Regions from separate parts of the Ensifer sp. M14 genome, predicted to be linked through region 2. Evidence: predicted binding sites of a transcription regulator. Region 2 holds the regulator's gene; the other holds the start of a gene.

Region 1 (14,523 bases), 720 kb from region 2:
CGGTCATGGTATCGCCGGTGCTCGCACTGGCGATGCCGATGCTGACCGTCAATCGGATCGGCTGGCCAAAGCGGCCGACCGGCGTGTCGCGCACCGTGCGCCCGATCTCCTCGGCCAGCAGAAAGGCTTCCCCTTCGCTATGATCGGACAGGACAATGCCGAACTCCTCGCCGCCGATGCGCCCGAAAGTGCCGCGCCCGGCAAGACAGGCGGCGACGATGCCGGCGAAGTGACCCAGCGCCGCATCGCCGGCGGCATGGCCGTAGCGATCGTTGATCTGCTTGAAGTAATCGAGGTCGAGCAGCAGGAACGTGGCCGGGCGGGTACGGGCCAGGCACGATGCGAACTGGCGCTCGCCGAGATCGATGAAGGCGCGTCGCGACAGCGCTCCCGTCAACTCGTCGCGGGCGATCGTGGTCTTGAGATCGGCGATGACGCGATCATGCGCCATGAGGATGACGCCGAGATAGAGGATCGGCATATAGAGCAGCCACATGGCCGACAGCGCGAAATTCCAGGCGACCTCGGCGGCCGGGCCAGGCCGGTCCACGATGGCGGCGGGCACATCGGCGGCGATATGCAGGAGCGTCGCGCCGGCAACCGCCGCGCCGACAATGATTGCCCGTCGTGTCTTCGGATCGCTGGCCGTGCGCAGCCTTGGGACGGAAATCGAGGCGATCACGAACACGGCGGCCGCAATGCCGAGCGCAATCAGCGTCCGTGCTGCGTAACTGTTCGGCCCCGAAACGACCAGAACCGAGAGCGTGGCAGCCAAGGTCGTGCCGAGTGACAGGATTGCCGGCCACCAGCCGGGCAGCGCGAAGAACGCCTGGAAACCGGCGAGCACGAAAAGACAGGCGACGGCCAGAAATGCATAGCCGACAAGCGCCAACGGCTGGAGCGACGGAAGCCCGGAGACCATCACCAACGCCATGGCCACGGCCGTGGTTACACAGCCCGAAGCGAACTCCGCAGCGCCCGGCGTCGAGGCTTTCCGCAGCGACAGCAGAACCGGCAGCATCACCAAAAGGGAGATGATCGATAAGGCAGGAAGAAAGCTCATTTCGAAACGGCCTGTCGTGCTAAAATCGAGGAAGGCGGCTTGCTGCAAAGTCAGATATACAGGCTCAATTGGTAGCTTTGGCGCCTTAATGAAATCCGGCGAAAATCGCTGCAATTTTAGCGATTGCCGTGATTGGAACGGTTGTCCACCGACGCGGCGTGACAACTGACGGACGCTGCGGTGTTTTGCCGGTGGCAGCCCTGCGCCGGGCGGTTCAAGCGGCCTTCTGCCGGCCGGGAGAGGCGGATATGTTCACGGGACCGGTGTTCTTCGAAGACAGGGCCGATGCCGGCCGCCGGCTGGCAATGGCGGTGGCGGCCGTAGTCCCGCCGGCTCCCCTGGTGATGGCGTTGCCGCGTGGCGGCGTGCCGGTTGCCTTCGAGATCGCCATGCACCTCGACGCACCGCTCGAAGTGCTGATCGTGCGCAAGATCGGCGCGCCCGGACACCAGGAGTTCGGCCTCGGCGCCCTGGTCGATGGCGATGAGGCGGAACTGGTGTTGAACCCCGAGGCAGTGCGCCTCGTCAGGCCGGCGCGCGATTACATCGCCGCCGAAACCGAACGCCAGCGCGAAGAGATCGCACGGCGGCGGGTACTCTATCATGGCGACCGCGAGCCGCTATCGCCAAAGGGGCGCAACGTGGTGCTGGTCGATGACGGTATCGCCACCGGCGGCACGATCCGCGCGGCGATCCAGGCACTGCGCCGCGCCGGTGTGCGCAGCCTGCTCCTGGCGGTTCCGGTCGCGCCGGCGAGCGCAATCGCAAGCCTGCGCGAGCAGGTCGAGGCCATCGTCTGCCTTTCTACACCAGCCTTCTTTCGCGCCGTTGGCCTCCACTATCGCGATTTCGAGCAGACCTCGGATGCCGAAGTCATGGCCTTGCTCCGCAAGGCGAGGCACGGCGAGGGCGCTTGAAACGGTGGTGCCACCGAGGCCACAGATCCGGGCCGTACTCCAGGCGGTCCGCCACGGGCGGCTCGCTCAGGTTATGTTCCGCCGACCCACGTATCGTGCTTGTCCAAGGCATCTCGCCGCTTGATCGTCGAGACAGGCAGTCCAACAACGCGCGGCGCATTCAATTCTTCAATTTGCGGTGGAAAAGTCAGTCTCAAAGATGCGTTGCGCGCACAATTCGCAGATGGTGGAGGGCAAAGGACCGCGCTCCCGCGAAAAACAGGAACCGACATGGCCGACGCACTTCGCATCCGCCCGATCGAACGCAGCGATTACGAGCAATGGCTACCGCTCTGGGATGGCTACAACGCCTTTTATGGCCGCTCGGGCGCTACGGCGCTGGATCCGGCGATTACCGCGATGACCTGGTCGCGCTTCTTTGACGGCTACGAGCCGGTGCATGCACTGGTGGCGACAAGCGAGGGGCGGCTGATCGGGCTGACGCATTACCTCTTCCACCGCAGCACGACGGCCATCGGGCCGAACTGTTATCTCCAGGATCTCTTCACCACCGAGGCCGCGCGCGGCAAGGGCGTCGGCGCGGCGCTGATCGAAGGCGTCTGCGAGGCGGCACGCGAAGCTGGCTCGGCACGCGTCTATTGGCAGACGCACGAGACCAACGAGACGGCGATGAAGCTCTATGACAGGGTGGCGGAGAAGTCGGGCTTTCTCGTCTACCGCAAGCTGGTCCAAGCTTGAGATCGGGAGAAGGTCTCGCAACTGCGGGGGAATTGGGATGGGCGCGACGGATAACGTTCTGGTTTCGACGATCGGCTTTACAAAATCGTCGGCCGAGGACTTCTTCGACCGGCTGCAGAAGGCCGGCGTCAGGACGATCGTCGATGTCAGACTGCATAATACGTCGCAGCTCGCCGGCTTCGCCAAGGCCACTGACCTCGCCTTCTTCCTGAAGCGGATCGGTGGCATCGACTATGTGCACCAGCCGCTTTTTGCACCGACCGAGGCGATCATGAAGGCCTACAAGACCGACAAGGGCGACTGGAAAACCTTCTCGCGGGACTTTTTCGACCTGATGGCGGAGCGCAGGATCGAGCAGCAGGTGAAACCGGAGGCGCTGCAGGGCGCCTGCCTGCTCTGCGCCGAGGATAAACCGCACCGCTGCCACCGCACGCTCGTCTGCGAATATCTCAACGACCGCTGGGGCGGACGGCTGCGCGTCGAGCATCTTTAGGCGGGCAGCCTCGACCTAGAGATGCCGAACGCCAGAAGTAACAAAGCCTCGAGCCTTTCGGCCCGCTATCGGCGAACCTCCGTGGAGAAGCTGTTTGCCGAAAGGGAATTTGCCGTTCGGTCGACTGCTCGGATGGTTTCGTATCTTTGCCCGTCTAAGCGATTGGGCCAGATGTCGGTCAACCATGGCAAGATAGTCTGTATTTTGCCTAGCTCTGGCGTCTCAGAAGTGATCTCAATCGTCACACTCTTAACGTATGCTCCCGAACCAAATACCGGCGTAAGGTCGCTGGGAGTTGCCTGCCTGACTGTGCGCGAGTCGTGAATATCGTCGAAAAATGCGAACCATGGCCACAGTCGTTCCGGAACGGCAATGGGGCCAGATGCACGCCCGTTTTTAAGCGAAAGCTCTTCGAACAGCGACTCGTCAAGCCAAAGATCGACGTTTTGGAGGGAGGCGGTGGCCACCGTGCTCAAATAATCCGGATTGTCCGTCCGCGTTATCAACGCAAAGAGGTGGCTGCCATCCGAAGACGTTAAGATTACGGCTTCGCCGCTTACGGATCTATTCCAGCCGGTGTTTAAGTTGAACCCTTTTTTCCACGTAACGCGACTTACCGCTTCACCAGAAATTTCACCGCTTTTCGTTTCGGCTACGATCCGGATTTTTTGATTCCACGTATACGTTGGATATCTCTCATTGAATGCAAAACCAGCCGCAAGCGTAACAACAGCCAGTAGAATAAGCGCCAGCCCGACCTTTTTCATTCTGCCCCTCAAGCCAAAGTGCGCTCCCACTTACGGATATGCATGATGTCGATCCGCTGTCCAACGCGCCCATCTCCAAGCAGATGTTTGGCAATCGCCAGCCCGTTTCCGCTCACACCTTCTCGACAAACCCGTCGAGCACGCGCTTCTGGCCGGCCTTGTCGAAGTCGATCGTCAGCTTGTTGCCTTCGATCGCCGAGATGTTGCCGTTGCCGAATTTCATGTGGAAGACGCGGTCGCCGACGGTGAAGCGGGAGGGCTCGGTGGCTGTCGATTTTGCCACCAGCTCGCCGTCGATGGTGCGGCTGCGCGGGCCGCTTTCGCCGTAGCCGATGCGCTCGACCGCGTGGCCGGAGCGTGAGCCCCAGTTGTCGCGTGTCGCGTCCGAGCGGTTCTGCTGGGCGCGCTTCCAGCCGGGGGTGGAGTAGTTGTTCTGGAAGGGATCGGCCTTGTCGAAGCGCGACTGGCCGTAGCCGCCGCGGCCGTAACCGCCATAGGATTGCTCGCTTTCGGCGACGTCCACATGGGTGATCGGCAGTTCGTCGAGGAAGCGTGATGGCAGGGTGGATTGCCACAGGCCGTGAATGCGGCGGTTGGAGACGAACCAGATGTGGCAGCGGTGTTTTGCCCGGGTGATACCGACATAGGCAAGGCGCCGTTCTTCCTCGAGGCCCGAGCGGCCGCCTTCGTCGAGCGCGCGCTGGTGCGGAAACAGGCCTTCCTCCCAGCCGGGAAGGAACACGGTGTCGAATTCCAGGCCCTTGGCCGAATGCAGCGTCATGATCGAGACGGCATCGAGGTTTTCGTTCTGCTCGGCATCCATCACCAGCGAGACGTGTTCGAGGAAGCCGCGCAGGCTCTCGAAGGCTTCCATCGAGCGGATGAGTTCCTTCAGGTTTTCCAGCCGCCCTGGGGCTTCGGCCGATTTGTCGTTCTGCCACATCGCGGTGTAGCCGCTCTCGTCGAGGATCTGCTCGGCAAGTTCGGTGTGCGGCGTGGTTTCGAGCAAGCCCTGCCAGCGGCGGAAGTCGGCGACGACGTCGAACAGCCCCTTGCGGGCTTTTGGCTTCAGCTCGTCGGTCTCGATGATATCGGTCGCAGCCGCCAGCATCGGCACGTCGCGGGCGCGGGCATAGTCGTGCAGGGTGCGGATGGTGGTGTCGCCAAGGCCGCGCTTCGGCGTGTTGACGATGCGCTCGAAGGCGAGGTCGTCGGCCGGCTGGCAGACCAGCCGGAAATAGGCCATGGCATCGCGGATTTCGAGCCGTTCATAAAAGCGCGGGCCGCCGATGACGCGGTAGTTGAGGCCGAGCGTGACGAAACGATCTTCGAACTCTCGCATCTGGAACGAGGCGCGCACCAGGATCGCCATGTCGTTGAGCTTGTGGCTCTTGCGCTGCAGCTGTTCGATTTCCTCGCCGACGGCACGGGCTTCCTCTTCGGAATCCCAGGCGGCGTGCACCTGCACCTTCTCGTCATCCGGGTCGCTGCGGTCGGTAAACAGCGTCTTGCCCAGCCGCCCCTCGTTGTGGGCGATCAGATGGGCGGCGGCACCGAGAATATGCTCGGTCGAGCGATAGTTGCGCTCGAGCTTGATCACCTTGGCGCCCGGGAAATCCTTTTCGAAGCGCAGGATGTTGTCCACCTCCGCGCCGCGCCAGCCATAGATCGACTGGTCGTCGTCGCCGACGCAGCAGACGTTCTGCGGCACGCCCTTGGGGCGCTGCGCCAGAAGCCGCAGCCACATGTACTGCGCGGTGTTGGTGTCCTGATACTCGTCGACAAGGATGTAGCGGAACTTGTCGTGGTATTCCTTCAGCACATCCGGATTGCTGCGGAACATGCGGATGGGGTGCAGCAGCAGGTCGCCGAAGTCGCAGGCGTTCAGCGTGCGCAGCCGGTTCTGGTAGGCGGCGTAAAGCTCGCGGCCCTTGCCGTTGGCAAAGGCGCGGGCATCACCCTCGGCGATCTGCGCCGGGTCGAGGCCCTTGTTCTTCCAGCCGTCGATCATGCCGGCGAACTGCTTGGCCGGCCAGCGTTTGTCGTCGAGACCTTCGGCCTGGATGATCTGCTTGATCAGCCTGATGACGTCGTCGGTGTCGAGAATGGTGAAGTCGGAGCGCAGGCCGACGAGTTCGGCATGGCGGCGCAGAAGCTTGACGCCGATCGAGTGGAAGGTGCCGAGCCAGGGCATGCCCTCGACCGCATGGCCGACGAGCACGCCGATGCGCTCTTTCATCTCGCGCGCCGCCTTGTTGGTGAAGGTCACCGACAGGATCTGCGAGGGGAAGGCGCGGCCGGTGGACAGAATATGGGCGATGCGGGTGGTGAGCACCCGGGTCTTGCCCGTGCCGGCGCCGGCGAGAACCAGCACCGGACCATCGAGCGATTCCACCGCTTCGGCCTGCTCCGGGTTGAGGCCGGAAAGATAGTCCGGGCGCTGCTGACGGTCGCGCGCCGCCATGGCGCGTGCGGCAATGCCGCCCGTCGCCGGAGGCTGCTGTTTGCGCGGGGCCGGCTCTTCGTCGAAGAAGGGAATGTCGTCGAAACCACTCATCATGCGGCTCAATGTAGTGATTCGGAGGCGAAAGGCCAGAAAGGATGTTCTTCTTTTATTCCGTTTTCTGCGCCAGCCGCACCAAGCCTGTGGAAAGACAGGCGATTTCGAAGCCGCTTATTCTCCCGCCAGCCGCCGTCAGGCCGTCCTGTCGAAGGCCGCATCCACCGGCACCTGCAGGGCGGTGGCCAGTTGGTTGGTTCTGGCGGCAAGCGAGATCACGCGCAGGAGATCGGCATGTTCGGCATCGGTCATGCCTTTGGCTCTGGCGGCCGCCGTGTGGGAATGGGCGCAGTAGCCGCAGCCATTGCTGACGGAAACGGCGATGTAGAGCATTTCCTTGACCAGCGGATCGAGTGCCGAGGGCGTCGCCATCACCGCCTTGACGTCGCGCCAGGTCTGCTCCAGCAGATCCGGATCGAAGGCGAGCCACAGCCACATATTGTTGATGAAGTCCGATTTGCGGGTGGCGCGGATGTCGTCGAAAACTGCTTTGACGCGTGGATCGGCTTCCGGATCGGCCGGTGGGGTGATGGTGCTCATGATATCTCCTGAGGAAAACATCGCCGGCGGCAGGGGTGCCGCCGGATCTTCGGGGCCAAGGGGTCAGACGAGCGCAAACACGCGGGCAGGGCCGCCGGTGCCGCCGCGATGTTTCGGCGCGCCAAGCACCAGCGTCGCGCCCTTGGCCGGCACCTTGTCGAGGTTGGTGGCTGCCTCCAGCCCCCAGCGACCTTCCGGCAGCCAGGCATAGTGGGTGGCGAAATCGGGCGAGGGGCCGTGGTCGAGCGAGAGCGTATCGACCGCGATGCCGGCCGCCTTGGTTTCTTCCAAGAGATACTTCACCGCCTCGACGTGGAAGCCGGGGAAGTGCAGCTTGCCGTCACCATCGGCGTTTCGGAACTTGTCGGTGCCGAGATGTGCGCCCCAGCCCGAAAGCATGGCGACGCAGGCGTTTTCCGGGATCTCGCCATTGGCGGCGACCCAGGCCTTGATGTCGTCGGGCGTTAGCTGTGCATCGGCGTCGGCGGACGCCTTCTGGCGGATGTCGATGACTGCAAGCGGCACGACCAGTTTTTCGACCGGCAGCTCGGCGACCGACAGGCCGTCTGCGGAGAAATGCAGCGGCGCGTCGACATGGGTGCCGGTGTGCTCGTTCACCCGGAGCTCGAACATGTTGAACTTGTCCTTGGCGTAGTTGAACTTCTCCTCGCGGAAGAACTGCTGCTTGCCGAAGAAGGTCGGGAACTCCTCGTAGAGTTCGTGGGTGAGGTCGGTAACGCCAGTATGTCCCTGGGCCAGCGCCGGCGGGGCGATGCCCGCACTTGCGGCCGCGATCCCCACCGTTCCGACGGCTGTCGCTTTAAAGAAGCTGCGGCGAGACAGCATTTTCTGCTTTACGGATTCCATGACGCACGCATCGCACATGTCTTTTCCCCTCTCCAGAACCGGTCGAAACCTGATGGCAATGGCTGCCGGCGGTTGCAGGATACCTCAGTCGCCGTGACTGTAAACGGTGATTGTCTAGTGTATTTCTGGAGAATAACGCGGTAGCCGCAGCGGCCGGTGCTATAATGCCCTGATGTCATCATGCGGCCAACAAATTCGCTTTTATTACAATTGCGTAATGATGGCATTCCGTCGTTGCCCCCAAAGGTCCGAACAACGATACTCAGGGCAAATCGGAACGTTCCGCCGGCACCTGCCGCGCAGGAGCGTGTATTGCATATTTGGAGACATGAATGCGGGTTTGGAAACAGCTGGCGGTCAGCGCCGTTGTGCTTTTGGTGGGTGCCGGCGTCTGGGTGCGGTTCGTGCCCGGGGCAGGTGAAACGCTGGCGGCGATCGGTGTTTCGCACCCGTTGATCGATGCTCTCTCCAAGCAGGACGGCGGTGCTGGCGGCGAGGGCGGCCAGGGTGGCGGCGCACGCCGGCAGGGCGGCAACGACGCCGTCCTCGTCATGGTGCGTCCGTCGGCAACGGCCGTCGTCAACGACCGGCTGAACGCCATCGGCAATGGCGAAGCGATCCACTCCGTCACCGTAACACCGACGGCCACCGGCAACCTCACCGAAATTCTCGTGCGTTCCGGCGACAGGGTGGCGCAGGGCCAGGTGATCGCCAAGCTCGACAGCGACGACCAGAAGATTGCCGCCGACCAGGCGCGGCTGACGCGCGACAGCGCAAAGGAAAAGGTGGAACGCTACCGCAACCTCAGCACTGCGCGCGCGGTGACGGCCGTCGACGTGCGCGATGCCGAAATCGCCATGCAGACCGCCGAACTGGCTCTCAAGACCGCCGAGCTCGATTTGAAGCGCCGCGATATCGTCGCGCCGTCGAAGGGCGTCGTCGGCATCATCACCGTCAATGTCGGCGATTACGTCACCACGACAACGCCGATTGCCGTGGTCGACGACCGTTCGGAAATCCTCGTCGATTTCTGGGTGCCGGAGCGCTTCGCCAACAAGATCGTCGTCGGCCAGCCGGTGACGGCGCAAGCCATAGCCCAGCCGGGGAGCCAGCTCGACGGCGTCATCCACGCCATCGACAACCGCCTGGACCAGGCAAGCCGGACATTGCGGGTGCGGGCGCGGCTCGAAAACCCCGAAGATACGCTGCGGGCCGGCATGTCCTTCTCCGTCACCATGGCATTCGACGGCGACACCTATCCGACCGTCGATCCGCTCGCCATCCAGTGGAGCTCCGACGGCTCCTACGTCTGGCGCGTGAGCGCCGACAAGAGCGAGCGTGTTCCGGTCAAGATCATCCAGCGCAACCCGGACAAGGTGTTGGTCGATGCAGCCTTGAGCGAAGGCGACGAAGTCGTCACCGAAGGCGTGCAGCGGCTGCGCGACGGCGGCGATGTCCGCATTGCCGGGCGCGAACGCCGCGATGCCACGCAGAAGGTCGCGGAGGAGGTGAAGTGAGCGGCGCTAGGGAAACCGGCCACCAGACCGCGCGCGAGGCCGGCAAGACCGGCTTTACTGCTCTCTTCATCCGCCGGCCGATCTTCGCGCTGGTGGTCAACACGCTGATCGTGGTTGCCGGCCTTGCGGCCTGGAACGGCATCGAGATCCGTGAATTGCCGCAGGTCGACCAGCCGGTCATATCGGTGACGACGACGCTTGATGGCGCCGCTCCCGAGACCATGGACCGCGAGGTGACGTCGGTGGTGGAGGGCGCGGTATCGCGCGTTCAGGGCATCAAGGACATTTCTTCGACGTCCAACTTCGGCCGCAGCCGGGTGACGCTGCAGTTCTCCGACACGACTGATATCGGCCAGGCGGCCAACGATATTCGCGACGCGCTCGGCCGCGTGCGCAACCAGTTGCCGGAGGATGTCGACGAGCCGAGCATCGTCAAGGCGGATGCCGACAGCCAGCCGATCATGCGGCTGGCGCTGACCTCCGACACCATGTCGATGGAAGACATGACGCTGCTGGTCGAAAACGAGATCAGCGACCGGCTCGCCGCCGTCGAGGGCGTCGCCGACGTCGCCGTCTACGGCGACCAGGAAAAAATTTTCCGCATCGACCTCGACCAAGCGAAGCTCGCCGGGCGCGGGGTGACGGTGGCAAACCTCAGGACGGCGCTTGCCAACGCCTCCTACGATGTGCCGGCCGGCAAGCTGACCAGCGCCAGCCAGGACATTTCGGTGCGCGCGACCGCCGACCTGCAGACGCCGGAGCAGTTCGAAAACCTCATCCTCGTCAACAATGTGCGGCTGCGCGATATCGGTACGGTGACGCTCGGGCCGGATTCAGGCACGACGGCGCTGCGCTCCAACGGCCGCCAGGGGATCGGCCTCGGCATCATCCGCCAGGCGCAATCCAACACGGTCGATATTTCCGAGGGCGTGCGCAAGGTCGTCGACACGATCCAGACGCAGATCCTTCCCGAGGGCACGCAGCTCCGGATCACCAGCGACGACGCGGTGTTCATCAACGGCGCCATCCACGAGGTGGAGATCGCGCTCGGCGTAGCGATCTTCATCGTCACGCTCGTCATCTACATGTTCCTGCTCGACTGGCGCGCGACGCTGATCCCGACCATCACCATGCCGATCGCGCTGATCGGCACGGTGGCGGCGATCTACATGGCCGGCTTCTCGATCAACATCCTGACGTTGCTCGCCATCGTGCTCGCTACGGGTCTGGTGGTCGACGACGCGATCGTGGTTCTGGAAAACATCGTGCGACGACGGGCCGAAGGTCTTGGGCCCCGGGCTGCAGCCGTGCACGGCACGCTCGAAGTGTTTTTCGCGGTGCTGGCGACGACGGCGACGCTTGCCGCCGTGTTCGTGCCGCTGTCGTTTCTTCCCGGGCAGACCGGCGGTCTCTTCCGCGAGTTCGGCTTCGTGCTTGCCTTCTCGATCCTGTTGTCGTCCTTCGTGTCGCTGACGCTCTGCCCGATGCTGGCATCGCGCATGCTGACGCAGGAGAACCACTCGAAACCCGGACCGATGCGCCGGTTCGGCGCGCGCGCTTCCGAATTCTACCGCGTCACGCTGCGCGGCTGCCTCAACGCGCCTGTGATCGTCTTCGTCGTTGCTGCCTTCTTCACCGCCATGGGCGGCATCGGCTTCATGACGCTGAAATCGGAGCTGACGCCGAGCGAGGACCGCTCGCAGGTGATGATGCGCATCAACGCGCCGCAGGGCGTGTCGCTCGAATATGCACAGGCGCAGATGCGCCGGATCGAGGACGGGCTGCAGCCGCTGGTCAAATCCGGCGAGATCGACAACATCTTCTCGATCTCCGGCCAGGGCGGCTCGGCCAATAGCGGCTTCATGGTGCTGACGCTTGCCCCCTGGGACAAGCGCGAGCGCAGCCAGCAGCAGATCGTCTCCGAGATCAACAAGGTGACGGCGCGCATCCCCTCGGTGCGGGTGTTTGCGATGCAGCCGAACAGCCTCGGCATCCGCGGCGCCGGCAGCGGCCTGCAGGTGGCGCTCGTCGGCAATGACTACACCAAGCTCGGCGATGCCGCGGCCAAGCTCGTGCGCCAGATGGAAGATACCGGGCGTTTCGAGAACGTCCGGCTGAACTATGAGGCCAACCAGGCGCAGCTATCGATCACCATCGACCGCGAGCGCGCATCCGACATGGGCGTCGATATCGGCGGTCTCGCCTGGGCGCTGCAGGCGATGCTCGACGGCAACAGCGTCGTCGACGTCTTCGTCGATGGCGAGTCCTATCCGGTCAAGCTTCTGTCTTCGACCAATCCGGTCAACGACCCGACCGACCTGCAGAACATCTTCCTGAAGGCCGGCGACGGCAAGATCGTCCCGATGTCGACGATTGCCAGCGTCGAGGAAATGGCCGTCGCGCCACAGCTGTCGCGGGAATCGCAGCTGCGCGCCGTGTCGCTTTCGGCCGGGCTGAAGTCTGACCTCGCGCTCGGCGAAGCCTTGACCATGGTCGAGCAGATGGCCGAGCCGCTGTTGCCGCCGGGCTCGCGCATCATGCCACTCGCCGAGGCTGCGACCCTTAACGAGAATGCCAACGGGCTCATCGTCACCTTCGGCTTTGCTCTCGTCATCATCTTCCTGGTGCTGGCGGCACAGTTCGAAAGCTTCGTCAGCGGCCTGATCATCATGGCGACGGTGCCGCTGGGCCTCGCCTGCGCGGTCTTTGCGATGATCCTGACCGGCAACACGCTCAACATCTACAGCCAGATCGGCCTGGTGATGCTCGTCGGCATCATGGCGAAGAACGGCATCCTGATCGTCGAGTTCGCCAATCAGTTGCGCGATCGCGGCCAGGATGTGCGAACCGCGATCGAAAATGCCGCCAACATTCGCCTTCGTCCGGTGATGATGACGATGATCGCCACCATCGTCGGCGCGGTGCCGCTGGTGATGGCAAGCGGTGCGGGTGCGGAAGCGCGCATCGCGCTTGGCTGGGTGCTGGTCGGCGGTCTCGGCCTTGCCGTCGTGGTGACGCTCTATCTGACGCCGGTTGCCTATCTCGTCATTGCCGGGTTCACCAAGCCGCATGCGGACGAGGAGCGCAAGCTGCACGAGGAGATGGAAGCGGCAGCCTCGCTCGAGGTTCGCTAAAGCCGGAACCGGCTGGGAGTTCGAGCTGGGCGGCGATCAGAAAGATGGTTTCCGGCAGCCGTTTCTTCGCGAGGTCGACGAGAACGGCGCGAAATCCACGACCAGCGAAGGGCTCGTGGAAGAGTAGGGAAGGCCACTCGTGGTCAATCGCCACCGAACGGAGAGCCCGGCAGGGTCCGGACGCCGGCGCCGTGCCCCTTCAGAGCCGTTCGACCCGCGCGGCTTGTCATAGGCCCGGATTTTCCGTCCGGGCCCATTCTTGCTCTCTGTTACTGTCCGCTGCCCATCGACGTCATGGACTCTTGCAGCTTTTCCTGGATCTGGTCGATCGAGAAGCTCGCCGGGCGCTGCGCCGGAGGATAGTCCTTGAACGTCTCGAAGAACTTGGCCACGCTCGCCTGTGCCGGCACCGCCAAGTAGGCATGGGTAAACACCCAGTCCCAATAGGTGTTCGACGTGATGTCGGCCTTCTCGTAAGGGTCGGCCCTCAGATCGAACATTTTCGGAATGCGCAGTTTGGTAAAGGGTTCGGCCCAGACCGCCAATGTGCCGATCGCGCGCTGTTCCTCGAAGACCAGCTTCCAGTTTTCGTAGCGCATTGCCACGAGATCACCGTCGTCGTTAAAGTAATAGAACTCGCGGCGGGCGCTATCCGGGGATTTTCCGGTAATGTAGTCGAGCTGATTGTAGCCATCCAGATGGTTCTTGTACTGCTTTCCGCCAATGGTCACTCCGTTCAGCAAGCGCTCCTTGATGTCTGTGTCGCCAGTGGCGGCAAGCAAGGTCGGGAACCAGTCAAGGCCGGAGAAGATGCCATTCAGTTGGGTTCCCGGCTTTATCTGCCCCGGCCAGCGGATCATCGCCGGTACGCGGAAGGCACCTTCCCAATTGGTGGTCTTTTCATTGCGGAAGGGCGAGTTGCCCGCGTCGGGCCAAGTGTTCTCATGTGGACCGTTATCCGTGGTGTAGACAACGATCGTGTTGTCGGCGATGCCCATGTCGTCGAGCGATTTCAGGACCTCGCCAATCACGGCGTCATGCTCGATCATCCCGTCGGCATATTCAGTGCGCGCCGTGAGGCCCGGCTTGTCGCGATGCTCGTCGCGCACATGGGTGCGTGCGTGCATGCGCGTGGTGTTGAACCAGGTGAAGAACGGCTTTCCAGCAGCATTCTGGCGTTTCATGAAGTCGATCGCGGCGGCCGAGGTCTCATCATCGATCGTTTCCATTCGCTTGCGCGTCAGGGCGCCCGTGTCTTCGATCTTGCCGTCGGAGGAGGATTTGATGACGCCGCGTGGACCGAATTGTTTGCGGAAGCTCGGATCCTGCGGATAGTTGCGGTCTTCCGGCTCTTCCTCGGCGTTCAGATGGTAGAGGTTGCCAAAGAACTCCTGGAAACCATGTTGGGTCGGAAGGAACTCGTCACGGTCGCCGAGGTGGTTCTTTCTGAACTGACCGGTCGCGTAGCCCTTGTCCTTGAGCGCCGAGGCGATCGTCACATCGATAGCCTGCAAGCCGAGAGGCGCGCCGGGCAGGCCGACCTTGGAAAGGCCGGTACGCAGCGTCGACTGGCCGGTGATGAAGGTGGAGCGGCCCGCGGTGCAACTCTGTTCGGCGTAGTAGTCGGTGAAGATCGCGCCTTCTTGCGCGATGCGATCGATGTTTGGTGTACGATACCCCATTACGCCCATGGTATAGGCGGAGACGTTGCTCTGGCCGATGTCGTCGCCGAAAATGACGAGGACGTTCGGCTTGTTCGTTGCTGCGGGCTGTTGTGCATAAGCGGAACTGCTTAAAAGCAGCAGCCCTATCGCCGCGAGCTTGCCAGGAATTCTCATTATTCGAGCCTCCTAAGGTTCACGAAATGCTGAACTGCGTTCAGTCGGACGATCGGCGTCGTGCCGATGGGTTGCGGAACGACCGGATC
Region 2 (14,523 bases):
ACTGTCTGCTGCCGGCCGTTGCCCACATGAAGGCGAGGGGGCATGGCCATATCGCCATCATGTCGGGAGCGGCCGGCTATGGCGGCTTGCCGGGCAATGCCGCCTATGGTGCAACGAAGGCGGCTCTCCTCAACATGGCGGAGAGCCTGAAGTTGGACCTGGACCGGATCGGCATTCGCCTGCAAGTCATCAGCCTGGGGCTCGTCGAGGCCAGCGGATCGTCTCGTCTTGGATTTCCAGCATCCGGCTCGGTCAGCGTTGACGCAGCCGCCGAGCATATCGTTGCGGGCTTGAAGTCGAAGCATTTCGAAATCAACTTGTCGAAACGCGCGAACGCCGTAGCAAGACTGTCTAGATGGCTGCCCTACGGTGCATACTTCGCACTGGTCGACCGGTTGACTCGCCAAGGTTCGGCACCGGCGGTGGCGACGACGAAACACGCCAGCGCCGAGAATCAGCCGCATCAGGCCGTGTGAAGCACCAGCACTGCGCCGAAGATCAGCGCGAGGCCGACCCAGCCGATCGGCTTGAGCTTCTGGCCGAAAAGCAGGCGGCCGCAGATGGCCGTGCCGAAAATCCCGGTTGCACCGAGAACCGCGTAGGCAATGGCAAGTTCCATGCCCTTGACGGCTTCCGCCAGGAAGGCAAAGGCGGCAAGCACGAGAACGATGGAAAGCGCTCCCCAGCCACGACGCGCAAAGCCATTGGATTTGGTCGAGGCCAGATTGGCGGCGATGTCGAGAACGCCCGCGATGACGGCAAAGACGAAGTAGATGCTAGGCGCGCTCATCGACGGCTCCTTCGGTGGCCGGTGCTTCCTCTTCGCGGTGTTCGCCGGCATTGACGAGCAGGATGCCCGCGACCGCCATCGACAGGCCCAGCATTTCCCGGCCGGTCAGCACATGGCCGAACACGAACACCGAAATGAGCGTGATGATCGCGACACCTGATCCCTCCCAGATGGCATAGGCAACGCCGACGGAGATGGTCTTCACGGCCTTTGCCAGGAAGACATAGGAAAGCGCGATGGAGACGTACATCACCACGTGGCCGATGTAGGAGCCATTGGCGGATGCGGCCTTCATTGCCGTCAGGCCCGCCACTTCGGTTGCGATGGCGAGCGCCAGGAAAAACCACGCAAGGCGCATGAGGAACCTTCAAGAAGAAATCTGGATCGGTTGCCTCATAGGCTTTGCCGCGCGAACGGTAAAGCCTGCACTTGGGCCGGCTTACTCGAAGACGATCTGGCGGACATCGATGTTTCGCGCGCGGAAGCCAGCTTCGCAGTAGTAGAAGTAGAATTCCCACAGCCGCTTGAAGCGCAGATCGAAACCGAGCGGTTCGATCTTGCCCCAGACAGACCAGAAGCGCTGACGCCATTCACCGAGCGTGCGGGCGTAGTCGCTACCGAACCCGAAATCGTTGATCATGCGCAGGCCGACATTGCGCCCGAGGTCAACCAGATGGTCGCGCGTCGGCAGCATCCCCCCTGGAAACACGTATTTCTGAATGAAGTCCGGATTGGATCGGTATTCCTCATAGGCTTCGGGCTTGATCGTGATGATCTGGAGACCCGCTTTGCCGCCGGGTTTCAGGCACCGCTTCAGTTGAGAAAAATAGGTCGACCAGAATTTTTCCCCGACGGCCTCGAACATCTCGATCGACACGATCCGGTCGTATCGTCCGGTTTCCTCCCGATAGTCCTGGAACTTCAGCTCGACGCGATCGGCAATCCCGGCCTTGTGCATGCGCTCGCGGGCAAATGCGAGCTGTTCACGGCTGATGGTCAGGCCCGTGACCTTGCAGCCGATCTCGATTGCGGCAAATTCTGCGAAACCGCCCCAGCCGCAGCCGATCTCGAGCACATGGTCACCCGGCCGTAGATTGGTCGCCTCGGCCAGCGCCCGGTATTTGGCGGCCTGAGCGGCCTGAAGATCGTTTGCGCCACTGGCGTAAAGCGCCGACGAATAGGTCATGCTCGGGTCGAGCCATTCACGGTAGAAGGCGTTGCCGAGGTCGTAATGGGCGGAGATGTTGCGCTCAGCACCCGTCTTGGTGTTGGCATTGCGCCAATGGAGGAACTTTTCGACCAGCCGCATCAGGCCGCGCGCCCGGTTCGGGAAGCGGTTGCCGATATCGGCGTTGACAAGGAAAAGCTCGAGAAAAGCGCCGACGTCGGGGCTGTCCCAGTCGCCGTCGATGTAACTTTCCGCAGCGCCGATCGTGCCGCCGGTGATGGCGCGGTGCGGGAGGTTCCAGTTGTGCAGAGTGACGGTTGCGCACGGTCCCGCCACCTTTCCCTTGACGACCAGTCGGCGGCCATTGGGCAGAGAGAGCGCCAGTGCGCCCGCCTCAAGGTGAACGAGGCCGCGAAGGACCACCTGGGCCTTGAGCGGAAAGTCCTTCAGCACCCGTGAGAGATTTTCAGTCGAAAGCAGCTCGGCATTGTCGAAATCGGCAAAGCAGGCTTCAGTATCATGCATAAACCACCCTCCGGCAATCGTTGCATCCGTAACGTGAGCCTAGCGACAATCCTGTCAGAGGCCAACCACGGATTTGTACCGGCGGTGGTTCAGTTGTAGCGATTTTTAACTGGCGTTTCTGATTTCCTGAAACGCGGCCAGCGCGCGGTCGCGCGCAAAGGCATGATCGATGATAGGGGCAGGGTAGGTCACCCCAAGCGTAATACCGGCAGCAGCAAGCGCGGGTTGGGGGGCCGAGAACGGGCGATGAATGTAGCGTGCGTCGAGATCGGCCAGTTCGGGAACGAAGCGCTTTACATAGTCCCCATTCGGATCGAATTTCTCCCCCTGAAGCACGGGATTGAAAATACGGAAGAATGGCGAAGCGTCGGCGCCGGAACCGGCCACCCACTGCCAGCTGGCGGCGTTCGAAGCCGGGTCAGCATCCACCAGCGTGTCCCGAAACCACGCCTCTCCGCGGCGCCAGTCGATCAGCAGGTCCTTGATCAGGAAGGAGGCGGCAATCATCCTGACGCGATTGTGCATATAGCCATGGCGCCAGAGTTGCCGCATGCCGGCGTCGACGATCGGGTAGCCCGTGAGGCCCTTTGTCCACCGCTCGAAGTGGTCGTCGTTGTCGAGCCAGCGAAAACCGTCAAAGCGGCGATCGAGGTTCCGACGCCCCAGGTCAGGATTGTGAAACAGCAGATTGTACGAGAATTCTCGCCACGCGAGTTCCTTGCGGAATGTGACGATATCGTCGACCGGCGTCCCCGTCAGGCCGCGCGTGGCGTACCAGATCTGCGCCGGAGAGATCTCGCCGAACGCAAGGTGAGGCGAGAGCAGGGAAGTGCCGGCATCCGCCGGAACATTCCTGGCGGTCGTGTAGCCGTCGAGCGTATCTTCGATGAATTTCTGCAAGCGATCCGCAGCCCCGACCTCGCCCGGTGTCCAGATTTCGGTGAAGGTCGACGCCCAGTTCGGTTGCGTCGGCAGGAGGTTCCACCGTTCAAGGTCTTCGGATGCAGGCCAGCATTCCGGCGCCGCTATTCTTTCTGGCGGATCGATCGGTGCCGGCGGCTCGCCGCTTGCTTCGAGCGCGCGCCAGAATGGCGTAAACACGCGATAGGGGCCACCGGTCTTGTTGAACAGGCGGGTTGGTTCGTGAAGCAACTGGCCGGCAAAGCTGTTGACGGTAAAAACGCGATCCACGAGCGCCTTCTTCAACGGCGCATCCGTCACCGTTCCGTTCGGATCATAGCGGCGATTCCAGAAGATGGTGGCGCTGCCTGTTTCCCGCGAAATATCGGAGATGACATCGAGCGGATCGCCGGAGCGAAAAACAAGATCCGATCCGATCCGCTGCAGCGATTCCCGAAACGCCGAAAGGGAATGGTGCAGCCACCATCGCTGCGCATCGCCGAGCGGCCCGTTGCCGCTGTCGGCCGGCTCGCGAATGTAGAGGGGAATCACCGCTGCGCCATGGGCTGCTGCGGCTGCAAGGGCATGGTGGTCGGCAAGCCTGAGGTCTTTGCGAAACCAGACTAGAATGGGCGATGACGAATTCGCGCGCATGACATCCCGGGGCGAGGGCAAGGTGGCTTCTGCGCCACCATAGCCGCAAAATGAAAAAGAGCCATTCGGGCGTTACCGCGAATGGCTCTTTTAGAAACTGGCTCCCCGGGCCGGATTCGAACCGGCGACCTGTCGATTAACAGTCGAATGCTCTACCGCTGAGCTACCAGGGATCATCTGCGGTTTGTGTCCTGCAGAAGTTCTGCTCGGTTTGTGTCCTGCAGAAGTGAGGCTGCTAATACAAATGCTTTTCCGATTTGCCAAGCGGTTTTTTCAAAAAAAGTGAGAAGTTTTGTTGCGAGCCTGTGGAGAAGTCCCCAATTGTGGGAAACGCAGGCGGATAGGGAATGATGAATAAAAACAGAAAACAGACGCATTTCGGCATAGACCCCCACACCCGGCAGATCGTGCTGGGCAAATGGCGCCTGGCGCTTCCGGAATCACCGCTGCTGCGTATGCTTGTCGGCGGTTTGCTGATTTTCGGTGGCTTTCTCGGCTTCCTGCCGGTGCTCGGCTTCTGGATGGTGCCCCTGGGGTTGCTCATCCTCTCGCACGACATTCCCGCGGTTCGCCGTCGCCGTCGCCGGTTCGCCGTCTGGTGGGCACGCCGCCGCGGCCGGACGGGCTCTTCGAGGGAGCCATGAGCCTCGAGCCTGCCGCTCAAAGCTTCGAGCGAGTGCAAAAATCCTGAAAAGCCGATTCTGATGTGGGGATGAGTCGGTCATGCGCGCACTGTGTCAGTGTGTGTTTACCGAATTCCCGGGGTTGGGCTGCAGGTGAGATAACTGGTCGACTGATTCTCAAAATCGTCCGTCAGCAACGTCGTGCCTCTGTCCGAACTGGGCGCGGTATCCGGTTGCGGTCGGCGGGATAGGCGAGGTTGCACATTCCGCAGATGAATCCCAGGGACTTTGCTGGTGAACCTCCGGATCAAGTGGCCGCTGAAAACCATTCGGCAACGGATCGCCAGCATAATGCCGGCCGGATCAAGGATGAGGCGGAATGGGTAAAGCCACAACAAGCCGTGGGCGTCGCCGCGGCAGCCGGACAAAGAAACAGGGCGGCATGCTGCCGTGGTATCTCGCCGCTGTGCTGACGGTCGGTGGCGTCGTTGCCTACGATCACCGTGGACAGTTGCGCGATCTGCCGGCCATTTCGGAGATATTCGCATCGGCTCCCAAGGCCAAATCGACATCCAGGGCAGAGGATCGGCCGAAGGCGGTAGTGCGTGCGGCCGTACCGCCCGCCGCAAACAGGACGAAGACTGTTGATGGACCAATACCTGCTGTCAACGTCGGATTGGCCGCGCCGACCCCGGTCGAACGGCCTGTGGTGCAGCCGGCTGCGCTTCAACCTCAGGCGAACCAGTTTTATTTCTGCGGTATCCGTAACGACAACTGCGTCATCGACGGCGCGACCTTCCGATATCACGGCGAAATAGTCCGGGTCGCCGATATCGACGCGCCGAGAACCAAGCAGGCAGGTTGCGATGGCGAACGCGCACGCGGCTTCTACGCCAAGCAGAGATTGCGCGAGCTGTTGAACGCCGGAGATTTCAGGCTGATCGAAGCGATCGGCAGGGACGATGACAAGGCCAGTGAGAAGCTGCGCGTCGTGATGCGCGACGGCCGTTCGCTCGGAAGCATTCTCGTCTCGGAAGGGCTTGTGCGGCCGTGGAAGGGACAATCGACGCCGTGGTGCTAGGCGGATGGAAAAATCCGCGGATATGACTGCGTTGGGCGAAACCAGGCTTCAAACCGCTGGCGACCTGCTCGGCGAAACACTTCAGGAGAGCGGGATATCGCCGCCGTCGCGCAGCACCCAAAGACGGTCGTTCTTCGTTGTCGAGTAAAAGCCTGTGAGACGGCGTTTCCTTCAATGTGAGCGCCGCGCGCTCCATTATGCCCGCCCATCGATCCCACGTTGCTACATGAATAGCGCCCCAATCGCTCGCCTTGTTGTTCCGCTTGGGCGCGGTGAGGGGGTGACCGGCGATATGCATTCTTCATGAAAGAGCGAGCGGCGCAGCCGCATGCAGCAGCCATCCACAGAACGGAATAGAAACGCTTGTTCAAAATGAAAAAAGGATCGCATTCAGAATGAACCCTCTTGCACTCTTTCTATATTCATTCTAAACGCTCGCCACGACTTGATAATCTCAGTCGGTGAGGCCTCGTGGCGGAGTGGTGACGCAGAGGACTGCAAATCCTTGTACCCCGGTTCAATTCCGGGCGAGGCCTCCAAAGACACACCTAACGAACTGATTTCGTGAAGCAATTATTCGCGACGAAATCCACTGGACACCAGAATTTCCATTTGGTGTGGCAATTCGCTCCGTTTTCCTCCTCAGTATCTTCCCCCGCAGCCAACAGAAGATCACCGATTCCGTCGCATTTGATGCGGGCGACACTCTGCCGTGCTGGGCGGGCTCTCTCTGCATTCCGCGTCTAGATCTTCGAAGTCTTCCCGTCCGTACATCGTCGTCAGACCCTTCGGCCCAGGTGGCCTACGCGCAGAGGAAGACGGCCACCAGGCGGGCTTCACGCAGTCCTTTACCGGCAGGTCGGTAAAGGAAGGGATTGTGTCCACAATCGGTCTCCATTCTGCACGGAGCCGTTAAGCGGCCCATACCTATCGGTCTAGGGACAAATGTGATCGGTAAAATTTCGCTATAAACGTTGGTCGCCGAATGGTCGGCGAAAACAAAATCGCGACACAAAGTCACAAAATAAGTCCCGAACAACCCCTCTAGCTAGACATGCCGCAATCGCCTGCGCTACAAGGGTTCCGGAAAGCTGGCGCCCTCTCCTGGGGCAAAGGTGCTAGCCATACATGGCAATTTAACCTTTCTTGCAGACAATTGGTCCTGCAACGCTGAGAGGTGGACTTGGCAGGAATTCTTCTATTCAAACGCATGCCGAAACCACAGCCCAAGCTGCGGCTCGGCACTCGCTCGTTCGTAATAGATCCGATATGAAGGCTTCAACTGCCATCCCGCTTGCTCTGCTGCTCGGCGCTGCCACGATGCCATTTTTGGGAAAAACCGACGCGCAGGCACAGAACCGCGACGTCGATCAGTCGGTATTCGCCTTCGGCGGCGCGATGGTCGATGCGGACATGCTCCAGGCAGGCAATCCTTTCGGTGTCACATACGCTGACCTTCCGATCGTAGGCGTCGGCTACCAGTACTTCCCGGCAAGGATGGGCTCCTTCAGGTTCGGACTGGAAGCGGGGCTCGCCGGAAGATTCGGCGGGCATCCGAATGCGGAATTCTGGGGCGGCGTCGTCGGTCGCTACGACGGTTTCGAGATTGGCGATGCTGTCCGGATCTCGCCAGCCCTTACGTTTGGCATCAGCTATGTCACGCATACTCAGGAAGGACGGGAGCGCCAGAACGAGCTGGAACGTAACGGGAACGCCAGAACCCTGTTCTATCTCGGCCCCGAGTTGAACCTTTCCTTCGACACAATGCCCAACGTCGATTTCTTCTGGCGGGTTCACCACCGGTCCGGAGCCTGGGGGACGCTCGGCGACATGCACGGCGGCTCCAATGCAAATGTCCTTGGCATGCGGTTCAATTTCTGAAGGACCTTCTTCGCCTCCAAATCTTCCGAATGCCACGATTGTTGTTTCAATCGGTTGCGTCACTGCACGGCAGCCGATCGAATTCCTGGATGATCTCCGACAGCAAAAGAGGTGTGGCAAGCTGTGGCAGAGCCCTTTGCTTCTTAAAAGAAAACAATTCATGAAAGTGTGGCAACGTGCTGCCGTAAGTGATTGACATCCCGCCATTCCTCAAGTCCGGGCGAGGCCTCCAAAATTTCACCTAAAGCTTTATATTCGAAGCGCTCCTTCGGAACGCCGATCCTGCGTCGGCTTTAATTTCCGGGGAGCAGCAATCTATCTCGATTCCATCTATCGTTTCCCAGAACGGTTAAACCTTGCCTGAGATGCGCTCCTGCGGCTCAGTGCGGAGAACCGTGAGACGCAGGCAAGTCTTGCCTTGGGCGTTGGAGGAGCTTCGTCACGCCCCGACACTGATGTTTCGGCCGCAGTGACCGTCGCTCGTCGGGCGGACGGCAACGGTGGTGCTGTGGCGGCGCCATCACTCTCTTGCGCCGAATTGTCTGCGTGGGTCTGCTGGTGCCCTGACCGCGCCAGTCATTTTGCCCGAATGAACTTCAGTGTTCCCGGGAGCCTCGGCCCGGTCAAATCCATGGTGTCCAGCGGGTGATTGCTGCCGTCGTTGACAGGCAGTCCTTCGCAATCGAACGGGCTGATGCCTTGGAGGCATGCGGTGTTGACAAGGGGGCGGCCGATGAATGGCTGGGGCGATCGGGGAGCCGGGTCTCAATATATCGGTGCAGCCCATGCCAGCCCTCGGCAGTACCATCCGGGTATCCAGTGGATCTAAAGGCTGTCGCCGGCGGAACGTGCTGTCGCCGATCGGAAATCCACCTCCCGCTGCCTCGTTGGGAATATGCGCGGCCTGCTCAATTCTCCTGAACGGAAACGCCGTCCTCGCCAATCTTGATCTCGACACCGGCAGGTTTCGTTTCTTCGCGATAAGCATAGACGCCGAGCCCGATGACGGCGACAGCGAGCACGGCGATGACGAGATAAAGGCCATTACGGTTCATTCAGCAGTTCCTCACTTGGTTACGCGAATGGGTAACTAGGCTGCCATCGTCGAAAGGCAACGGTGCGATCGTCCGGTGCGGTCGGGTTAAAGGCAGCCATGGTTCGAATAAGCATCGGATCCGGTCTCCGTCCGTATGCGGTTTATAAGATTGCACCCGCACCCTTTGTGCCTGACGCGCTGACCTGCGCCCTCGATGGGCGAGCGACAATCGCTACAAATCCGATGCATGATTGCACCGCCATCTTATTCCACCGTGCTGGCTGTGCCGCGACGATATCACGTGGCCTGTCGATTCCGGCGCTTGCCGGTTGTGCCCTGCTTCGCGGGCCGTCAAGTTCCGGGCGCACCTGGCGCAGCTGTGGCGAAGTCTGCTTGCTACTGCTTCGCCGCCAAGGACGGTTGCTTTTCCTAGGCAATCCGCCGTCCGCGCGTGCGCTTCACGCGTCGGCGCAGCCAATAATCGTGCGCGCATCTGGTTTGCCGGCGACGTACCCCGAAATGGTGATTCTGCCTGTATTGTCAGTGCAAGGATAATTGTCTCTAGACGGGTTCAGGAATGAATATTCCGTCGATGCGAGCCGTATAGCTAGCGTCAAACAAAACCGACAATGGAGGAAATGACATAAAATGAAATGTAAGATCGCCCTGACCGCTCTTGCCATTTTTGCCGCAACGACGGCCACCGCAAGTGCTGAGGATCTCGTCTTTCAGCTGAAGAACAAGACGAAAGCCGTACTGACGAACTTCTATACGTCGCCGGTCGGCGTCGACCAGTGGGAAGACGATGTCTTCGGGCGGCAGGTGCTTAATCCGGGCGAGAGCATGGAAATTACCATCGCCGACGGACGCGATGTCTGCAAATACGACATGCGCTTCGAATTCGAGGAAGGCTCCGGTCTCGATACGACCGAAGACACGCAGGACCTCTGCGAGTTGGGCGAGTACTCCATACACGAATGAAAATTGTCGAGTGCTTAAAGCGCTCGACTTGATCACTTCCGTCTCGCTACCCCTTGAGGTGGCGAGACGTTCAAGCATAAGAAGGCCCTTCCAGCAGGAAGACAGCCAACGTCATCTGGCTTAGTGATAGCGGCGGATCAAGCCGACGAGCTTGCCCTGTATCTTGACGCGATCGGGGCCGAAGATGCGTGTCTCGTAGGCCGGATTGGCCGCCTCGAGCGCAATCGACGCGCCTTTGCGCCGGAAGCGTTTCAACGTCGCTTCTTCGTCATCGACAAGCGCGACGATGATGTCGCCGGGGTTGGCTGTGGTGGCATTGCGTATGATCACCGTGTCGCCATCGAAGATGCCGGCCTCGATCATCGAATCACCTTTCACTTCAAGGGCATAGTGCTCGCCGCTGCCGATCATATCGAGCGGCACCGTAATATCGTGCGTGTTGTTCTGTATCGCCGAGATCGGTACGCCGGCGGCAATACGGCCCATGACCGGAACCGAGACGGAGTTGTTGTCTGCCACCGGCGGCGCTTTTGCGGCAGCCGGGGCGGGCGCAGGAGGTTTGCCGAGGCTTCCCTCGATGACGCTTGGTGAAAACCCGCGACGCGGCTGAGCGTTTCCCGCGTAAGCTTCCGGCAGCTTGATGACCTCAAGCGCGCGCGCGCGATTGGGAAGGCGCCGAATGAAACCACGTTCTTCGAGCGCCGTAATCAGCCGGTGAATGCCCGACTTCGATGCCAGGTCGAGTGCATCCTTCATCTCGTCGAAGGATGGCGGAACACCAGACTCCTTCATGCGTTCGTGGATGAAAAGAAGCAATTCCTGTTGCTTGCGGGTCAGCATGGCAAGTCGCTCCAGAGGCGTGAAACAAATCAAGAACAGACACTATCTGTTCCATATGTGTTCCGCAAGTGCCTAAAATTCGGTGAATGTTGTATCAATTGTGCGCCTATCGGCTGCCTCGGTGCTGGGCATGCCATGCGGAGCTGCTATGCCTCGCGCTTTTCACGGAATGAGGGTGCAATGAAAAAGATGATTCGAATCCTGTTGACGATCGTCATCGCAACGACCGTCGTCCTCGGGTTTCGCTGGTATCAATACGTCGACAACAGGCAGAGCCCGTTCGATGAAGTCGGCATCGCATTGAACGCGATGATGCCGGGGCCGGTCCGCCAGTGGGGTTGTGGCCGGCTAAAGCGCACCTTCGGCAACGGACTGCCGCCGCACGGATGCGCAGCCAGTAACGGAAGCGAGTGGGAATAGCTCGGCAATAAGCCGTTGCAAGGCGGGCATCAAAGAAGGAGAGGGCGTTTCAAGCCGGCTGCGTTGCAGAACAGGCGTCCTCGAATTCCTTCACGGTCTCGGCCGAGTTGTCCTCCGGCAGCACCGCATCTGCCGCGTCGGTCGCGACCGGCGTGTCGCCTTGATAGACGAACGACTGGATATAATAGGCGATCGAGCCTTTCCAGACATTCCGACCGTCGATCTGCTGGCAGGGGATGGCCAATTCGAAGTCGGTTTGCAGGTCGTCGACCGTGGCCGCGCTGAGGGCGATGTGGGGCGATGCGATAATCGAGGCGATAAGCAAGGCTGCAAGCACGATGGACGTCCGCTAGGTCAGAAGTGGTGCCGATAGATTGGTTAACGATGTGAACCGTGCTTTCGTTCCGGAGTCCAGCAAGCAGACCGCGTACCGCGCGGTGTTCAACAGTTCTTTGCGAAAGACGATGACGACCCTTCAAGCTGTGGCCGCGAAGACACGAAGATTGGCGGGAAGAGCGAGCGTTTCGGGGCGTTTTTTACTCCTCCGGCATCGACCTCAGGCGGCATGGCTGGCGGCGGATCGATCTTCGCGGCTGCAATCGGGACGATTGGCAAGTGCCGCCGCCCGCAGTGTTCCTTGTGTCTGCGGGAAGGTTCACGCGCCGGTCGGGTGTCCTGCGGAGCCGGCATCATTTCTGGTTTCTCGTCGCGGGACCAGTCGCCCAGGATGTGCGGAGACGTGCACATCCCGTCCGACTGGCCACTGATAAAACGTACAGGCGTATTTGGTTCACGAAGTCGGAGCGGCTGCCTTACTTTTTGTCTTTCTTGCCCAAAGAGAAGCTGCTGCCTGCAAGCTTCACCTGGGAGCCTTCTGGCGTAACGGCGGCTTTGACGGTCTTGTCCTTCTTGGGCTTTCTAACCTCGCGGTTGCTTCGCACTTGACCTTTTGCCATGATCGTCTCCTTGGAAAGGCGTGCCGGGGAGCCCTTGTGGGCGCCGAATGACCGGCGGACTAGCGTGCATTGATACGGCCGGAAGTCAATGACGGCGCTCGGTGCGCATTGGTTCGGGCGGGCGGCATGGCCTGCAATGAAGTCAGTGTTCCGCTGGTGTGATTGTAACACCGATTCGGCTATTTGCCGCGACCCTGAGATGCTGTCGTAGGCCCAATCACGGCGGCGACTTCGGTGATCCTGTTGGCCGGAAATCCGCTTCTTTCTGCATGTTCGCGAATAACGTCGGCGGTTGGCGCCTCGTGGACGCAATAAATCTTGTCGCCGGCGACGTAGCTGGTGATCCATGTGTAGGGCACGCCAAGATCTGCAACGACCGCGTTGGATTTCGCCGACAGCGCGCAGAGGTCGTCCTGACTAAGCTTGTCGGCTCCGGGTACTTCACGCTCTATGATGAAGGTGGGCATCGCTCAGTTCCTCAACTGTTGGATGACCACATATGAAGGCGCCCTAATGAAGCGGGAGTCAACGTTTTCGGTTACCATAAGCCGTATCACGGCGATTTTACCGGAAGTCTCCGGAGCCCGGTCGAAAGTCGCTTTTCAGTTCGCTTTCAAGCGAGCCGGATCGAGCGGTTGGAGCGTTCGCAACCCTTGTCATATCGAGATTGGTGGGGTGCCCGATCGCGTTCGATAGCCCCAGCTCAACCTTTTCGGACCTTGCGCCAAGAATTGGCGGTTGGGCAGACGGGCTGACACTTTCTATGGCGAGAAACAACGACTGCAACTCAGTAGCTGAGACGGAAGCCGCCGGGACTTGCTGCCGATGGGTCCGGCACCGGCGATGGGCCTTGCCATTGGGCGTAGGTCGTGTTGGCGTCACCAGTGCTTGCGCATCCGGAAAGGGTCAGAAGGGCGAGAAAAGCGGCTGTCGTCAGATGTTTAAGAGGCATGGATTTCTCCAGTTGCGGGAGATTGCCCAGGCCTCGATAGGCCGGAATCAGACTTTCCCTCAAATCCTCGGGGATGGCAAGCAGACCTGGCGGCCGCCTTCCAAATGCACGCTTGAACACTGGCGCGACGGCAGGGCGTGCGCACGCCAAATCGACAACAGGACACCGCCAAAACGTTCACCTTGCGGTCGAGCACGATATTGAATGGCAAGAAATGAGACAGTTGATGGCGGAGGAGGTGGGATTCGAACCCACGGTACGCTTTCACGCACGCCGGTTTTCAAGACCGGTGCCTTAAACCGCTCGGCCACTCCTCCGGGCAGGGCGTTATTGCGCGAAGGCTTGTCACTTTGCAAGATTTAACATGCGTCGGCGGCAAGATTTTCTGAGCGCGTCAGCTTGCCCTTCCGTCTCGATAACCATTCGTAAACCATAACCGGAGATTTCGGGCGGCGGGCTGTCCGCCGGTTCGCAATTTTGCCTTGTTGCTGTCATGATTAATCGACTGTCCCGTTTCGGGACGCCGAGATTTCCGCTTGGGGGCAAGAGTGGAAGGTTTCGAGTACGGCTTGTTCGAATGATGTTGTGGGACAGATGACATCCAGTAAAAATGCGGCATATCTGATCAAGGGACTGCGCCTTGCGGCGGTTCCCGTGCTTTGCGCAACGCTTGCGGCGTGCGGATCGACGTCCAGTATCAAGAAGAGCAAGCCGAGGAGCAAAGAATACTTTGCCGAGTCGGTTTATGGCGTGAAGGCGAGCCCCCGTGTCGCTACCGGCAAGAACATCCCGAAGGGCGGTGGCCGGTTCCAGGTCGGTAAAGCCTATCAGGTCAAGGGCAAGTGGTATCAGCCGAAGGAAGATTTCGGCTACAACAAGACCGGTGTCGCGTCCTGGTATGGTTCGGCTTTCCATGGACGCCTGACCGCCAATGGCGAGGTCTACGACAAGCTCCATCTTTCGGCGGCCCACCCGACATTCCCGTTGCCGAGCTATGCGCGCGTCACCAATACTGAAAACGGCACCTCCGTCATCGTTCGGGTGAACGATCGCGGCCCCTATGAATATGGCCGGATCATTGACGTATCCTCGAAGACGGCGGATCTGCTCGACATCAAGCAGAAGGGCAGTGCCAAGGTTCGTGTGCAATATGTCGGTCGTGCACCGCTCGAAGGCAACGACATGCCCTATCTCATGGCGTCCTACGTCAAGAAGGGCGACCGGAGCCCGGGCGTAATGCCGGAGGGCCAGATCGCGACCGGCGTGATGGTTGCCTCGAATGAGCCGATGCGCAATCAGCTCGGCACGCTCACCATCCCGTCCAAATCGTCGCTCGATGCAAGCAGCCCGGTGACAGCCCTTGCGGCACCCGTTCCGCAGTTTTCCGCACCGCAGTCGCTGGAAGAATTCGTGATGCTGCCGGAGATCGGTCCCATCCCGCGCGAGCGGCCGGAATACATTCCGATGCCGGACGGCAACATGGCCTATGCGGCAGCCTATGTGGAAGTGCGGGTGAGCGATGCCAAATCGCCGTTTGAAGCGGTCATGGTCGAGACCAATCCGCTTACGCCCGATGCAATCGTTGCCCATGCCAGGCGTGAAGGCAGAACCGGCTCGATCCGGTAGCTCGGGACGTTGTGCCATTCTGACGACGCTGCTATGCCCAACGGGAAACCGGAGTTTCCCATGCGCTTGAAGATGCTTTCGGTCGTGTTT

The links. The regulator LexA, encoded in region 2, represses DNA repair genes until DNA is damaged. The targets are predictions, from matches to a motif close to TGTTCNNNNTGTGTTCNG.
Region 1: a site for LexA is predicted at 6,581-6,598, ahead of BLJAPNOD_RS10650 (UvrD-helicase domain-containing protein). Genes of this name have one in related genera too.

What each region holds. Positions count from the first base shown of each region.
Region 1 is NZ_QJNR01000004.1:2,235,260-2,249,782, forward strand. It holds gene BLJAPNOD_RS10625 (GGDEF domain-containing protein) at 1-1,063, opposite strand, end outside; gene BLJAPNOD_RS10630 (phosphoribosyltransferase) at 1,312-1,980, shown strand; gene BLJAPNOD_RS10635 (GNAT family N-acetyltransferase) at 2,251-2,718, shown strand; gene BLJAPNOD_RS10640 (DUF488 domain-containing protein) at 2,756-3,211, shown strand; gene BLJAPNOD_RS10645 (hypothetical protein) at 3,277-3,978, opposite strand; gene BLJAPNOD_RS10650 (UvrD-helicase domain-containing protein) at 4,091-6,538, opposite strand; gene BLJAPNOD_RS10655 (carboxymuconolactone decarboxylase family protein) at 6,674-7,078, opposite strand; gene BLJAPNOD_RS10660 (cyclase family protein) at 7,142-7,963, opposite strand; gene BLJAPNOD_RS10665 (efflux RND transporter periplasmic adaptor subunit) at 8,278-9,462, shown strand; gene BLJAPNOD_RS10670 (efflux RND transporter permease subunit) at 9,459-12,596, shown strand; gene BLJAPNOD_RS10675 (arylsulfatase) at 12,866-14,434, opposite strand.
Region 2 is NZ_QJNR01000004.1:2,950,411-2,964,933, reverse strand. It holds gene BLJAPNOD_RS14260 (SDR family NAD(P)-dependent oxidoreductase) at 1-476, shown strand, start outside; gene BLJAPNOD_RS14255 (SMR family transporter) at 464-790, opposite strand; gene BLJAPNOD_RS14250 (SMR family transporter) at 777-1,148, opposite strand; gene BLJAPNOD_RS14245 (cyclopropane-fatty-acyl-phospholipid synthase family protein) at 1,230-2,483, opposite strand; gene BLJAPNOD_RS14240 (deoxyribodipyrimidine photo-lyase) at 2,589-4,037, opposite strand; tRNA gene BLJAPNOD_RS14235 (tRNA-Asn) at 4,136-4,210, opposite strand; gene BLJAPNOD_RS14230 (hypothetical protein) at 4,388-4,681, shown strand; gene BLJAPNOD_RS14225 (thermonuclease family protein) at 5,040-5,741, shown strand; tRNA gene BLJAPNOD_RS14220 (tRNA-Cys) at 6,207-6,280, shown strand; gene BLJAPNOD_RS14215 (hypothetical protein) at 7,011-7,622, shown strand; partial or broken gene BLJAPNOD_RS36475 (GFA family protein) at 8,199-8,342, opposite strand; gene BLJAPNOD_RS14205 (hypothetical protein) at 8,531-8,677, opposite strand; gene BLJAPNOD_RS14200 (hypothetical protein) at 9,307-9,639, shown strand; gene lexA (transcriptional repressor LexA) at 9,760-10,479, opposite strand; gene BLJAPNOD_RS14190 (hypothetical protein) at 10,660-10,899, shown strand; gene BLJAPNOD_RS14185 (hypothetical protein) at 10,949-11,236, opposite strand; gene BLJAPNOD_RS35625 (hypothetical protein) at 11,712-11,855, opposite strand; gene BLJAPNOD_RS14180 (DUF4242 domain-containing protein) at 12,035-12,322, opposite strand; gene BLJAPNOD_RS35620 (hypothetical protein) at 12,643-12,807, opposite strand; tRNA gene BLJAPNOD_RS14175 (tRNA-Ser) at 13,035-13,124, opposite strand; gene BLJAPNOD_RS14170 (septal ring lytic transglycosylase RlpA family protein) at 13,402-14,433, shown strand; gene BLJAPNOD_RS14165 (D-alanyl-D-alanine carboxypeptidase family protein) at 14,494-14,523, shown strand, end outside.